Regions from separate parts of the Nonomuraea monospora genome, predicted to be linked through region 3. Evidence: riboswitches for the same ligand, from Rfam matches in the RefSeq annotation. Region 3 holds a riboswitch; each other region holds the start of a gene.
The links. Region 3 has a riboswitch for cyclic di-AMP ahead of ABD331_RS28865 (C40 family peptidase). Riboswitches for the same ligand answer to the same signal wherever they lie in the genome.
Positions count from the first base shown of each region.

Region 1 (3,548 bases), on a different contig from region 3:
ATTTCGCCCCAGGTGTAATCCCTGGGAGGCGATACAGTGAGGTTTGGCCGGGTGCCGATGGCCGCGGGTCTCGCGTTCGGGCTGGTGCTGTCCCCGACGGGGGCCGCTCTCGCTGATCCTCGTCCCACCTTGGCGCAGGCCAAGGCCAAGCTGGAGAAGCTCAACGACAAGGCCGACAAGGTCGTCGATCGCTTCAACACGGCCAACGAGCGCTACAAGAAGGCCAAGAGCACCTACACCAAGCTGAACGACAGCTACAAGCGCAAGCTGGAGACGGTCGCGGACCTGCGCGCGCAGGTCATCGGGATGGCCGTCGAGAGTTACAAGCTCGGTGAGGACGTCACCTCCTGGCCCGGCCTCTTCAACAGCAACGACCCCAACGCCATGCTCTCGGGCTGGGCGGTCGCCGGGCAGCTCTCGCAGGAGCGCGCCGAGAAGCTGGCCGCCTTCGACCGTGAGAACAAGGGGCTGAAGGTCGAGCGCGACAAGGCCGAGGTGGCGCTGGACGACGCGGAGAAGGAGCGCGACTCCGTCGAGAAGGAGCGCGCCGAGATCCGCAAGCTGATCGCCCAGCAGAAGAAGCTGCTGGACAAGCTGGGTGCGTACAACCCCGGCAACCCCAACAGCACGGGCATCAAGTACACCGGGTCGGCCTCCGGCAGCGCCGCCGCGGCGCTGCGGTTCGCGTACGCGCAGGTGGGCAAGCCGTACATCTACGGCGGAACGGGGCCGCGCGGCTTCGACTGCTCCGGCCTGACGCAGGCGGCCTGGGCGGCGGCGGGAGTCTCGCTGCCGCGGACGACGTGGCAGCAGTGGGCGTGGGGGGCCAGCCGCAAGGTGTCGCTCGACGCGCTGCAGCCCGGCGACCTGATCTTCAGTGAAGGGCTCGGACACGTCAGCATCTACGCGGGTAACGGGCAGATCGTCCACGCGCCGCAGACCGGCGACGTCGTCAAGGTCGTCAAGCTCTCCGCCTACGGCCGTTCCCTGGTCGGAGCCATCCGCCCGTAGTCGCGGAGCCCGTTTCGGCCTGCTCTCGCGCGCATTTCCGGCCATCTACGATTCGGCATCGTAGATGGCTTTTCCATGCGCGGGAGCGCTCCCAGTGGCGTGGCTCACGTTTAAACCGTGTCAAATGTGACTTAGGTGACAATTGACGCCTGACAACCAGGCCGATCCGGAAGTGTGAGCAGGGTCACATTATGGTAACAGAACCTGGTGTTCCAGCAGGGGTTTCCGTCTTGACTGACCTCCCTATCTGATCTTTACAACCTGACTCACCCTTTGCCGATCCTTGACCTTTCGGCGTACCTTCTGGCGTCGTCGCGGTGCACAAGCCATGTCGCCGCGAACCCGCATCGGTCCCTCCCGATGTGAGACAGATAAAGATCCGCCGGCCGCTCCCCCGAGCATCCCCACATCATTCGATCGGGGCACGCGGCCTGCCGAATCCGTGCAGCCAGGAGCACGGAGCCGGGGACCCAGCGATCCCAATTCCCCAAGGGATCAGGGGTGAATCGGCGCGCCCATCGCGCCGTAGGGCGACTTCCACGCCCGAATCCGTCAGCTAACCCGGTAGGCGTTCGTGGAAGACACAAGGAGCAATCCTGTCTAATCCCCTGCAGAACCCCCGCCTGTCCCGCCTTGCCCTGAGTGGCGTAGCACTCACGATGACCGTGACGGCCGGAGGTCTGATCCTCCATGCCCCAACGGCTCAGGCGGAGACGACGAGCGAAGCGGCCACTCTGACGACGGTGAAGGCGCGAACCACCGCCAAGACGTCCCAGAAGGCCACGACGGCCCAGCTAAAGGCCGCCAAGCTCGCCCGGCAGAAAGCGAAGGCCCGCAAGGCCGTCGCCGTGGCCAAGAACCAGATCGGTGACCCGTACCGGTACGGAGGCACAGGGCCTGGTTCGTTTGACTGCTCCGGTCTCGTCCAGTTCGCCTGGAAGAAGGCCGGCGTCAAGCTCCCGCGCGTGGCGAGCAGCCAGTTCGCCCGCACCAGACAGAAGGTCTCCTGGCGCAACCTGAAGCCCGGTGACCTGATGTTCTTCAGCGGGCTCGGCCACGTGGGCATGTACGTCGGCAAGGGCAAAATGATCCACTCGCCGCGGACAGGTGAACGGGTACGCATCGACAAGCTGAGCGGATGGCGCCGATCGTCCTTCGTCGGCGCAGTTCGTCCCGGCATGTGAAGAAGCCCCGTCCGGATTCTTGGAGTATTTCCTGGATTCGGACGGGGCTCTCGCACGTCCGGCGCCCGCACGCGGGCAGGGGCACTACGATCGGGCATCGTGTTCGAGCAGGTGAGCCGGCGAGCCGTGGTGGCGGGCCTCCTGCTCCTCGTTCCCGCCGCCGCCACCCCGCTGCCGGACGCCCCCATCCTCCCTCCCGAGCTGCGCGACCTGTGGCCGGGGCGGCGCACGGCCGTCAGCCGCGGAGGCCGCGCCACCGTCGTGGCCCCCGCAACCGTCGCGGCCCCTGCAAACGTCGTGGCCCCTGCAACCGCCCGGCGCGAACCGCTCGACGAGCTGGCGCGCGGGGCCGACGCCGCGGGCGCGCGGGTCTCGGCCGTGCTCGGCAGGCCCGTACGCCCCCTGATCGTCCTGCCGGAGTCGGATCGCGACGCCGCCCGCCTGGCCGGGGCCGCACGGCTCGACGGGCTGGCCGCCGTGGCCGACGGCGGGCGCGTGATCGTCGTGCCGGAGGCGTTCGCCACGCTCAGCCGCATCGGCAGGGACGTGGTGCTGACCCACGAGCTGACCCACGTCGTGGCCGGCACGGAAGGGCTGCCCGTCTGGCTGTACGAGGGTTTCGCCGACTACGTCGGCTACCGCGACGCCGGACTGCCCGTGAAGACCGCCGCCGCCGAACTGGCCGCCGAGGTGCGCGCCGGACGGCTGCCGAACGCTTTGCCCGGACCTGCGGCTTTCGCGGCGGACGGGCGCGACCCGGACCGGCTCGCCCGGGCGTACCAGGAGGCCTGGCTGGCGTGTCGCTTCCTCGCTGACCGCTTCGGTGAGGGGACCCTGGTGTGGCTCTACCGTGCGGCCCGGGCCAGAGGCGTCGATCAGGCGCTCGCCTCGCTGGGGCTCTCCGTCGCCATACTGACGGCACGGTGGCGCGCGTACGTGCGGGATCAGCTCGGGTGAAGGGGAGGCAGATGAGCGATCGAGAAGACATCGGCGACGCGACACGGGAAGAGGAGGTGACGGACGGGGCGATGGCCGCCGTCTGCGCGGCCGGCCATCCGGACGAGGACGCGGCAGGCGGCGAGCGCGCCGGTCCCCGGGAGACGGCGGCGGCATCGGAGACGGCGTTCTCCCCGGAGCCGGTGGCACCGGAGACGGTCGCGTCGGCAGGCGGGGCCGGGGGCGAGCGCCGGGCGGAGGCGGCGGAATCGGAGGACGCCGCGTCCACGCGCCCGGCGGCCATCGCGCTGATCCTCCTGGGCCTGGTGATCCTGGCCGTGACCGCGTTCAGCACCCCTTGGCAGGTCCTGTCCGGCGGCCCGCCCGACCCGGCGCGCGACTTCAGCGCCGCCCAGC
Region 1 is NZ_BAAAQX010000019.1:203,626-207,173, forward strand. It holds gene ABD331_RS32925 (C40 family peptidase) at 58-1,011, shown strand; cyclic di-AMP (ydaO/yuaA leader) riboswitch at 1,434-1,597, shown strand; gene ABD331_RS32930 (C40 family peptidase) at 1,671-2,195, shown strand; gene ABD331_RS32935 (gluzincin family metallopeptidase) at 2,295-3,152, shown strand; gene ABD331_RS32940 (M48 family metallopeptidase) at 3,164-3,548, shown strand, end outside.
Region 1: another riboswitch for cyclic di-AMP. It lies ahead of ABD331_RS32930 (C40 family peptidase); the one in region 3 lies ahead of ABD331_RS28865 (C40 family peptidase).

Region 2 (3,548 bases), on a different contig from region 3:
ACCGGCCGCAGCGGCAAGGGCCTGTTCCTGTACCTGGCGCTCGACCGTAATCGGTCCAATCTGGCGATGGCCCGCCACCAACTCCGGGGCATCGAGGAGAAGCTGGAGGTCTGACGCCCGTTCCGGTGGCCCGGCTCCGCGAGGAGCGGGCCACCGGCGGGGGCTCTACGGCGGTGCCAGACCGCCGGCCACCGACGCGGGCTCAGGCCGACGTCAGCTTGGTGATCTCCGCGACGAAGCTCGGCCAGAGCTCGCGCGGCAGGTCGTGCCCCATCCCCGGGTACGTCACCAGCCGCGCCCCCGGGATGGCCGCGGCCGTGGCCTGCCCGCCCACCAGCGGCACGAGCGGATCCGCCTCCCCGTGCAGCACCAGCGCGGGCACCTTGACCTGGGCGAGCGCCGCCGTGCGGTCACCCGAGCCCATGATCGCGGCGAGCTGCCTGGCCGTGCCCGCCGGGTCGAAGCAGCGGTCGTACGCCAGCGCCGCCAGCGCCTTGATCCGCTCCTGGTCCAGCTCGTAGCCCGGCGACCCGATGGTCGACCAGGTGCGCACCGCCTGCTCCAGCACCGCCTCACGGCCCTGGGGCGGCCTGCCCATCAGGATCGCGGCGGCGGCCTCCGTGGGCGGGGCGATGGACGGGCCGGGCGTGGACATGATCGAGGTCAGGGTCAGCACCCGCTCGGGGTGCCGGATCGCCAGCGTCTGGGCGATCATCCCGCCCATCGAGGCGCCCACGATGTGGGCCGCCGTCCAGCCGAGCACGTCCATGAGGGCCGCGGTGTCGTCGGCCAGGTCGTCCAGCAGGTAGGGCGGCGCCGCTCCCATCGCGGGGGCGCCGTGCTCGTGCAGGTGCGTGGACAGGCCGGCGTCGCGGTTGTCGAAGCGTACGACGTGGTGTCCCTGCTCGGCGAGGAGCTCGCAGAGCGTCTCGTCCCACTGGATGAGCTGGGCGCCGAGCCCCATGATGAGGAGCAGGGGACGCCCGGCCGGTGAGCCGAAGCTCTCGTAGGCGATGTCGATGCCGTTGGCGGCTGCGCGCATGGTCACGACCACCAGAATGTCATTCTGGTGGCCGCCGCGTAAAGGTGTCCGCATTCCGGGAGCGCGCACTGGGGTCGGCGCGCGTCCGGATCAGTGCGCGTCGAGGTCAGCGCAGGTCGGGATCCGCACACGCCGGGATCTGCGCGCGTCGGGATCCGCGCAGGTCGGGATCCGCGCGCGTCGGGATCCGCGCAGGTCGGGATCCGCGCGCGTCGGGATCCGCGCGCGTCGGGATCCGCGCGCGTCGGGATCCGCGCAGGTCGGGGTCAGCGTACGAGGAGGGCGCGGAGGCGTTCTCCGCCGAGGATCAGGCCGCCGCCCGCCATGGACAGCACGCCCGCCGTCAGCGCGCCACCGACCAGGCCCGACTCCTTCGGCTCGCCCACGGGCGCGTTGAGGAGCTGGCCGCCGGCGGAGGAGGACTCCTCCTCGGGCCGCGGCGGGGTCGCGGGGTTCGTGTCGCGCTCGGCCCACGCGCCGGTGGAGAACGGCACCGGATAGTTCTTCTTGCCCACCCCGGAGCCCCACTTGGTGATGACGTAGTCGACGTCGATGTGGCCCTCGCCGCCGATCCCGTCCACGCCCAGCGTGCTGGAGTTGAACTCGCCGCCGGTCAGCTCGGCGAAGGTCTTGGCGTCGAGGTCCAGCATGATGCCGCGGTTGGACGGCGTGCCAGGCCCGCGGTCACCGACGAAGAAGGGCATCTTCTTGCCCTTGTAGACCACGTAGCCCTCGGTCAGCAGCGGCCAGCTCGGGCTGGCGGCCAGCCCCTTCTGCATCGGCTTGCCGCTGGCCGGCAGGCCCGTGTCACCGGCGCGGCCGGAGGCGTCGTCCCAGAAGTACGAGGCGGTGGTCGAGCCCTTGAGCAGGATCTTCTGGTCGGTGTCGGAGTCGGCGTGGGCGGCGGTGCCGGCGATGGTCAGCGCTCCGACGGTGGAGGCGGTGAGCACGGCGAGGGAACGCAGGCCAAAACGGGCAGACATGAAGCAGCAAAACCCTTCACTGGGGGACAGGGAGGTTGCACTCACGGAAAAGGGCGCGGCGCAGCAGAACGCCGCGAGGTCGCTACGCGGAGCGCAAGATACGAGTCTTCGGGGAAGGGGGCCGCTCAGTGGGCGGCCGGCAAGACGCGGTCCGGGGGTACGACGCGCTGATGCATGAAGTAACTTGTCCTCTCCATCACGCCTACCGGGTTAGCTGACGGGTTCGGGCGTGGAGATGCCCTACCGGCACAGGGCCGGATTCACCCCAACGGAGGTGGTTCCCCGGTTCCCGAGGGTTCGGGATTCGGCGCCAACCGGTGGTCCCTCTGGGGTAAGGACTAGGTCACCGGCTGGTAATGGCGATTACCTTAGCCACGGAATCGGACATCTGCCAACTATTCACCATGAATCGCCATAAAGATCTACCTTGTCACGGGAAGAAAAAAGGGGGCACGGCATGCCGTACCCCCGCGCGAATTTCAGCCTCAGCCGCCGCTCTTGCGCCTGAACGATCTTTTACTCGCAGCCGGGCCGTGCGCCCCGTGGATCTTTGATGGGTCGCCGCCCCTGCCACCCGCGCCCGAGCCCGCGCCCTGGTTGCGCTTGCGCTCCAGCGCCTCGCGGAACTTGCGCTTCATCTCGTCCTCGGGAGTTTCGCTGACTTCCGGCTCCGGTGTATCCGCCATGAGGACCTCCATGGTGTTGGGGACAGTTCACAGCTTCGCACGGCACCGCTTATGACGCGAAACCGGGCTCACCACGAAGTGAAGGCCAGCAACCGGAAGACCGGGTCGGGACCGCCCGAACGGCCCTGCCCGTGACCGACGAACCGCGACTCCCCGCTCAGCCGCAACCCCTGCCCGGCCGCCTCCGCGATGACCGGGCGGGCGTCGTCGAGCAGGTGCGGCAGCCAGATCGTGGTGACCGCGTCCACCGAACGGTCGCCCATCGGGAGCCTGCGCCCGTCCCCCAGCACCACCCGCACCCGTCCCGGCCATCCGCGCCATCCCGGCGGCGGCGTCCACGCCGAGCACCCGCAGCCCGCGCGCCGCCGGCTCCCCGGTCACCAGCCCCGTGCCGCAGGCGACGTCCACCAGCGCGCCGGACGGCTCAGGCACCAGGCCGCGCACCGCCTCCGCCGCCGCCCCGGGTCTCGTCGTACCGCCCGGCCTCCAGGTCGTAGTCGATCACACCAGGTAAAGGGGATCCGCTCCGTTCCTGGTGTTGTGTTGAGACGGGTGCGGACATAGATCCGGGGATGAGACTCCTCGGTCGTGACCTGGCGATGGATCTTGGGGCGGCGAGCACGCGGATCTACGTCAAACGCAAGGGAATCGTGCTCGACGAGCCCTCCGTCGTGATGTGCGACGGCCTCACCGGCAAGATCGTCGGGTTCGGCGCGGAAGCCGTCGCCGAGACCGGCGGGCGCACGCACTGGCCCGTCAGCGGCGGGCTGCCCGCCGACGCCGAGCTGGCCCGCCGCATGATCCGGCACTTCCTGCGCAAGGTGCACTGGCATCCGT
Region 2 is NZ_BAAAQX010000042.1:81,311-84,858, reverse strand. It holds gene ABD331_RS49850 (hypothetical protein) at 1-114, shown strand, start outside; gene ABD331_RS49845 (alpha/beta fold hydrolase) at 203-1,042, opposite strand; gene ABD331_RS49840 (hypothetical protein) at 1,309-2,025, opposite strand; cyclic di-AMP (ydaO/yuaA leader) riboswitch at 2,210-2,345, opposite strand; gene ABD331_RS49835 (DUF5302 domain-containing protein) at 2,511-2,711, opposite strand; gene ABD331_RS49830 (class I SAM-dependent methyltransferase) at 2,780-3,001, opposite strand; gene ABD331_RS49825 (rod shape-determining protein) at 3,284-3,548, shown strand, end outside.
Region 2: another riboswitch for cyclic di-AMP. It lies ahead of ABD331_RS49840 (hypothetical protein); the one in region 3 lies ahead of ABD331_RS28865 (C40 family peptidase).

Region 3 (3,548 bases):
AGCCGGGCTGGGACTGCTGCTGCTGTCCGTACTCCTGCTGGCCGTAGCCCTGCTGCTGCTGACCGTACTGGCCCTGCTGGCCGTAGTCCGGCTGGGACTGCGGCTGCTGACCGTACTGGGCCTGCTGGCCGTAGCCGGGCTGCGACTGCTGCTGCCCGTACTGCTGGCCGTAGTCGGGCTGCGACTGCTGCTGCTGCCCGTATTGCTGACCGTAGTCCGGCTGGGACTGCGGCTGCTGACCGTACTGAGCCTGCTGGCCGTAGCCGGGCTGCGACTGGGGCTGCTGGCCGTACTGCTGGCCGGAGGCCGGCTGCTGGCCGTAACCCTGCTGGCCTGAGGCCGGCTGCTGGCCGTAGCCCTGCTGCTGCCCGTAGCCCTGCTGGTCGCCGTACTGCTGGCCGTAGCCGGGCTGGGACTGCTGCTGCTGGCCGTAGCCCTGCTGCTGTTGCTGCCCGTAACCCTGCTGCTGGCCGTACTGAGCCTGCTGGCCGTAGCCGGGCTGGGACTGCTGCTGCTGGCCGTAGCCCTGCTGCTGCTGACCGTACTGCTGCTGGTCGTAGCCCTGCTGCCCGTAGCCCTGCTGCTGGCCGTGCTGGGGTTGCTGGCCATAGCCCTGCTGCTGGCCGTAGCCCTGCTGCTGCTGGCCATACTGGGGCTGCTGACCGTAGGCGTCGTCCGCCCGGTAGCCGACCACAGTCACGTCCGGGTCGGGCTCGCCGGGGTGGCGGCCCGCGTTCTGCTGCCCGTAAGGGGGATTCTCGCCGGATTCGTCCTGTGGATACGGCGGCTGTCCGGTGCTCACCGTGTCACCTCGCTTCGAGTGCGCATGTGGCACGTGTCAGGACACATGCCTGTGCTGCCCAACGTATCGACATAGGTATCAACAATCACCTTTCCATCTGGTCAAGGTCCGCGTCACCCGATGTCAGATGGAGCAGCATGCGGGTGTTGCCCAGGGTGTTCGGTTTGACGTGTTCCAGGTCGAGGAACTCCGCCACGCCCTCGTCGTACGAGGCCAGGAGTTCGGCGTACACCTCTGGTGAGACCGGCGTGCCCTGAATCGGGCGAAAGCCGTGCCTCGCGAAGAAGTCGACCTCAAAAGTCAGACAGAATACACGTCGCAGACCCAGATCCTTGGCGTGCTGTATCAGTGCCGAGACGATCCGATGGCCGACGCCCATGCCGCGGCACGCGGGATCCACGGCTACGGTGCGGACCTCGGCGAGGTCCTCCCACAACACGTGGAGCGCGCCACAGCCGACAACCTGCCCGCCCAGCTCTGCCACCCAGAACTCCTGCACGTCCTCGTACAGGGTCACGGTGGCCTTCTCCAGGAGCCGCGGGCCCGCGCCCGCGTAGGTGTCGACCAGACGCCTGACCGTCCGCACGTCGGGCGTGCGGGCACGCCGGACCACCACCGCGGTCTCGGGCCCGGTCTCGGACGTTCTCAGCTCGGCCACCTGCTCCATGGCTCTCCAGAGTACAGATGTCATTACGGCTCAGACTTAACTCCCATGTCTCGCCCCATCCTGTTACATCAGGTGGCCATATGAGCACGCTTCCCGCATCCGGCTGAAGCCGCAACGAAGGGGACATAAAGCCCGTTCTGCACGGCCAGGCACGAGATCACCTTGTGACCCTTCGGTTGTGAAACCTCTATGAACTCGGCAGTTCCGGTTGAGCACGAACTCGGAGTGCATTAGTGTCCAGCGACGATGTTCCCCGCGTGTCGCGCGCGCGGGGCACGCCCAATCCCCGCGAGGGGAGCCGGGGAACCACAGGCGGCGACCCCCATCGCCGCCCCCGGGGTGAATCCGAGTCGGTTCGGTAGGGCTGCTCCGGCCCGAACCCGTCAGCTAACCCGGTCGGCGTCGAGGAAGGGAGCATGGTTGGTGCGCACGCGCAACGGCGGGGAGAAGGCGGCGGGCAGGCACGCCCGCCCTCAGGAACGGCTCGGGCGATCACGCCGCCTGGGCGGTGTGGTGAGTCTCACACTCGCCGCCCTCCTGATAGCCATTCCCGTCGGCCCCGCCTCCGCCGACCCGGAACCGTCACTCCAGGACCTGGCCAAGCAGGTCGAGAAGATGCACAACGAGATCGAGACGCTGACCGAGGAGTACAACGGCCAGCGCGAGAAGCTCAAGACCGCCAAGAAGGCCGCCGACGCGGCGCAGAAGACGCTCTCGACCAGCGAGGCCGATCTGGAGGCCAAGCGCGCCAAGGCCGCGATGCTGGCGCAGAACGCGTACATCACCGGCGGGCTGAACCGCATGCTGGCGTTCGCCACCTCCAGCGACCCCGACACCTTCCTCGACCGCGCCGCCACCATGGACGTGCTGGAGCAGCAGCAGGGCGCGGAGGTCAACCAGGTCACCGCGGCCAGGGAGGCCGCCGAGCGCGCCAGGGCGGGCGCCAAGGCCCGCATCGACGAGGTCCAGGAGATCGTCTCCGACCTCGACGGCAAGCGCGACAAGATCACCAAGCTGGTCACCAAGGTCGAGAGCAACCTGTTCAGGCGGGCCCTGGGCGAGGCCGGCCGTCCCGGCACCCGGGCGCAGCGCGTCAACCTGCCGATCGCCGGCAGCGGCAAGGCCGCGCAGGCCGCCCGCTGGGCGCTCACACAGCAGCTCAAGCCGTACGTCTGGGGCGCGGAAGGCCCCGGCTCCTACGACTGCTCCGGCCTCGTCATGGCGGCCTACCAGAAGGTCGGCATCTCCCTGCCGCACTACACCGGCAGCCAGTGGACCGCGGGCAGGCACATCTCACGCGAGGAGCTGCGGCCCGGCGACCTGGTGTTCTTCTACAGCGACCTGCACCACGTCGGCATCTACCTCGGCGGCGGCATGATGGTGCACGCGCCGCAGACCGGTGACGTGGTGCGGATCGCCTCGCTCGCCAACAGGCCGTTCGCGGGCGCGGTACGCATCGCCGACTGACCTCCCCGTGCCTCCCCGCCGCTAGATCAACTGGCGGCGGGCCGCCCAGGCCACGGCTTCGATCGCCGTGGCGACACCGATGCGATCACAGATGCCGCGTAACCTGCGGCGCACCGTACGCCCGCTGATATCCAGGCGTCTGCCCACCCGGTCGACCGTGACTCCCTTGGCCAGCTCCGCCAGCAGCGCAAGATCCGCATGGCTCAGCTCAATGCCTTCAGTGAGCACATCCATCGGGAGCCCTCCCCCCCAACAGCTGAACAGTGGCCTCGGGACCGGGCCAAAGTCGCTCCTCGCAGACGGTAAACGCATCGTGGAAAGGTCGTCAAGCATGACAATCTCTGCTCTTGACGAGCGCTATTGACATGATCCGATATATGTGACCTACTCGCGATATGTCAGCACCGATCAGCCCGCGATGAGCGATCCCAAGGAGCCTTCCGGCGCTCCGGAACCCGCGGTTTCCGACCCCGTTGACATCCTGGGTTTTGATCCGTTCGATCGCGAATTTCTGCGTGATCCTTATGCCCGCTACCGCGAGCTGAGCGCGCGCGGCGCCCTCTTCCGTACGCGTGCGGGCCTGCTCGTCGCCACCACGCACGAGCTCTGCGC
Region 3 is NZ_BAAAQX010000016.1:57,155-60,702, reverse strand. It holds gene ABD331_RS28875 (RDD family protein) at 1-802, opposite strand, end outside; gene ABD331_RS28870 (amino-acid N-acetyltransferase) at 888-1,469, opposite strand; cyclic di-AMP (ydaO/yuaA leader) riboswitch at 1,736-1,886, shown strand; gene ABD331_RS28865 (C40 family peptidase) at 1,893-2,936, shown strand; gene ABD331_RS28860 (LuxR C-terminal-related transcriptional regulator) at 2,958-3,170, opposite strand; gene ABD331_RS28855 (cytochrome P450) at 3,355-3,548, shown strand, end outside.

Region 4 (3,548 bases), on a different contig from region 3:
AACAATGGAGGGTATGAATTCGCTCATGCTCAACACTGACGGCGTGCAGATCCCGCAGCTCGGCTACGGGGTCTGGCAGGTCCCGGCCGACGAGGCGGAGAAGGCCGTCTCCACCGCGCTCGAGACCGGCTACCGGCACGTCGACACCGCCGCCGCCTACGGCAACGAGGAGGGCGTCGGGCGGGCCGTGCGCGGGAGCGGGCTGCCGCGCGAGAAGGTGTTCGTGACCACCAAGCTGTGGAACGGCGACCACGGCCGCGCCGAGGCCGCCTTCGACGAGAGCCTCACCAGGCTGGGCCTCGACCACGTCGACCTGTTCCTGATCCACTGGCCGGTGCCGCAGCAGGACAAGTACGTGCAGGCGTGGAAGGCGATGGAGAAGATCTACCGTGACGGCCGGGCCAGGGCCATCGGGGTCTCCAACTTCACGGTGCAGACGCTCACCCGGCTCATGGAGGAGACCGGCATCACGCCCGCGCTCAACCAGATCGAGCTCCACCCGTACCTGCAGCAGCGCGAGATGCGCGCCTTCCACGAGGCCAACGGCATCCTCACCGAGGCCTGGAGCCCGCTCGGGCAGGGCCAGGGGCTGCTCGCCGACCCCGCGCTGGCGGTGCTGTCGGGCAAGTACGGCAAGACGCCCGCGCAGATCGTGCTGCGCTGGCACCTGCAGCTCGGCAACGTGGTGATCCCGAAATCCGTCACGCCCGCGCGGATCAAGGAGAACATCGACGTGTTCGACTTCATCCTCGACACCGAGGACATGTCGGCCATCGGCGCGCTGAACAAAGGACAGCGACTGGGGCCGGATCCCGACACGTTCAACATGACCTGAGTGACGGGCGTGACATTTGTGACGCCGCGCCCTTAATTACATATCCCCCCATAACCCTTCCTTTACCCGCCCTATAACATCGCCGACGTGCGAGATTTCACTTGGGGAATTGCGGCCACCGGCGGTATCGCCCGTACCGTGGGGGCCGCCATCGCGGCGGAGCCCCGCATGCGGGTGGCCGCCGTCGGCTCACGGAGCCTGGCCAGGGCGCAGGCCCTGGCCGCCACGCTGGGGGCGGAGTCGGCGTACGGCTCCTACGAGCAGTTGTGCGCCGACCCGGGGGTGGACGCGATCTACGTGGCCACCCCGCACGCGCAGCACCTGGAGGTCGCCGAGCCGGCCATCGCCGCAGGTAAAGCCGTGCTCTGCGAGAAGCCGCTGGCCGCCACCGTGGACGACGCGGAGAAGATGGTGCGCCTGGCGCGCGAGGCGGGCGTGTTCCTGATGGAGGCCATGTGGATGCGGTTCAACCCGCTCATCCGGCTCATCGCGGACGATCCGCGCTTCGGCGCGCTCCGCTCGGTGCAGGCCACGTTCGGCTTCGCCGCGCCCTACGACCCCGCCCACCGGCTGTGGGCTCCGGAGCTGGGCGGCGGCGCCCTGCTCGATCTGGGGATCTACCCGTTCGGGCTGGCCCAGCTCATCCTGGGCATGCCCGCTGACCTGCGCATCACCGGATCCCTGGCCCCCAGCGGGGTGGACGCGGAGGCGGCCGGGGCATTGCTCTACCCCGGCGGCCGACACGCTCTCGTGGCCGCCTCATTGCTCGGGAATTACCCGAACACCGCCTGTGTTGTAGGTACTCAGATGCGGGCGGACATCCCGGCGCCGTTCTGGGCTCCGCAGCGGATCGTTCTCACCGGGCCCTCCATGGAGCCGGAAGAGCATGTGCTCGATCCGGCGGACAACGGATATGCCGGAGAGCTACGTGAAGTCCGCGCCGCCACGGCCGAAGGCAGGACCGAATCCTCGATCATGCCTCTTGACGAATCCCTTGCCATGATGGGGCTTCTGGCCGACGCTCGCAGGCAGATTGCCTAGCTGAGCTTTTATGGATTTGTAATCCTCTTGCCTCATGTATTACCTTATGGGGCATCTCGGGACATAAGTCCGGTTTGTCCGGCTATGTCTGACCATCGCACGAAACATCGCAGGATCGTCCTGCGACCGCTGAATCCGCCTCCGCGCGGAACCGGGGACCCATGTCTTTGGGGCGAATCGGCACTCCGGTGCCGTAGGGCAGCTTCCACGCCCGAGCCCGTCAGCTAACCCGGTAAGCGGCATGGAAGCAAGGAGCACCTCCCTCGATGGCCATGAACCGTATCAACGCTGTGTCGAAGAGCAACATCGCCCGCGCCGCCCTCGGCGTCACCGTCATCGCCTCCGCCCTCGGCGCGAACGCCATGACGGCCAACGCCGACACCGCCACGGGCGTCGCCGCGGCCACCGCCGCCAAGCACCCCGCCACCGCCCTCGCCGCCCACAAGGCCGGCGCGGCGGACAACGACCGCACCGAGACCAAGATCACCGTCACCGCTGACCAGGTCCTGGCCATGGCCAAGGCCCAGGTCGGCACCTCCGAGAACTCCTACGGCGGCGGCACCAAGTTCCAGCAGTGGTACGCCGGCTCCCAGCGCGCCGGCGAGACCGTCGCCCGCGACGGCGGCAGCCGCTCCGCGTACCTGAACGCCGCCTGGTGCTCGATGTTCGTCTCCTGGGTCGGCGAGCAGACCGGCGCCCGCCCGCAGGTCGGCTGGGACGCCTACACCGTCGCCCACGCCAAGTGGTTCGCCGCCAACCACCGCTGGGGCACCACCGCCAAGCCCGGCGCCGTCGTGTTCTTCGCCTGGGACGGCGGCAAGAGCCTGAGCGACATCCAGCACGTCGGGTTCGTCGTCAAGGACAACCAGAACGGCACCATCTCGACGGTCGAGGGCAACACCGGCAACGGCAAGGTCGAAGAGCGTGTCCGGCCGAAGTCGCAGGTCGTGGGGTACGGGTACCCGCAGTACGCCGGCTGACCGGAACGTTCCAGGCTTCCTGCCCCTTGCCGTAGTGCGATCAGCGCGCGTCCCCTCCGGGGGGCGCGCGCTCTCGCATTTCCTGGCTAGTTCAGGACCACACCCGGTCGAGGAAGCCGGCGATGAGCGGCGCGATCTCCGCCAGGTGCGTCTCCAGCGCGAAGTGCCCCGTGTCGAACAGGTGCAGCTCGGCCCCCGGCACGTCACACAGGTAGGCGCGGGCCCCCGGCTCGGGGAAGAACGGGTCGTCACGGCCCCACGCGATGAGCGTCGGCGGGGTGTGCGAGCGCAGCCACGCCTGCCACGCCTCGTACCGCTCCACGTTCGTGTGATAGTCGAAGGCCAGCGCGACCTGCGCCTCCTTCCGGCCCGGCAGGTCGAGGAAGTACTGGTCGAGTATCCAGCCGTCCGGGGCTACCACGGCGGGGTCGGGCACGCCCGTCTCGTACTGGCCGCGCGTGCCGTCCAGGGTGAGCAGGTCGCGGATCGCCTGCTCGGCGCCCGGGATCTCCGGCCGCAGCGCGACGAAGTCCCTGGCCGCGCCGGACAGGCCCTCGGTGTAGGCGTTGCCGTTCTGCACCACCAGCCCGGCGATCCACTCCGGGTGCCGCCCGGCCAGCCGGAAGCCGACCGGCGCGCCGAAGTCGAACACGTACATCACGAAGCGGGTCAGCCCGAGCCGCCGCACGAAC
Region 4 is NZ_BAAAQX010000011.1:187,066-190,613, forward strand. It holds gene ABD331_RS23105 (aldo/keto reductase) at 14-835, shown strand; gene ABD331_RS23110 (Gfo/Idh/MocA family protein) at 923-1,876, shown strand; cyclic di-AMP (ydaO/yuaA leader) riboswitch at 1,994-2,130, shown strand; gene ABD331_RS23115 (CHAP domain-containing protein) at 2,143-2,856, shown strand; gene ABD331_RS23120 (alpha/beta fold hydrolase) at 2,948-3,548, opposite strand, start outside.
Region 4: another riboswitch for cyclic di-AMP. It lies ahead of ABD331_RS23115 (CHAP domain-containing protein); the one in region 3 lies ahead of ABD331_RS28865 (C40 family peptidase).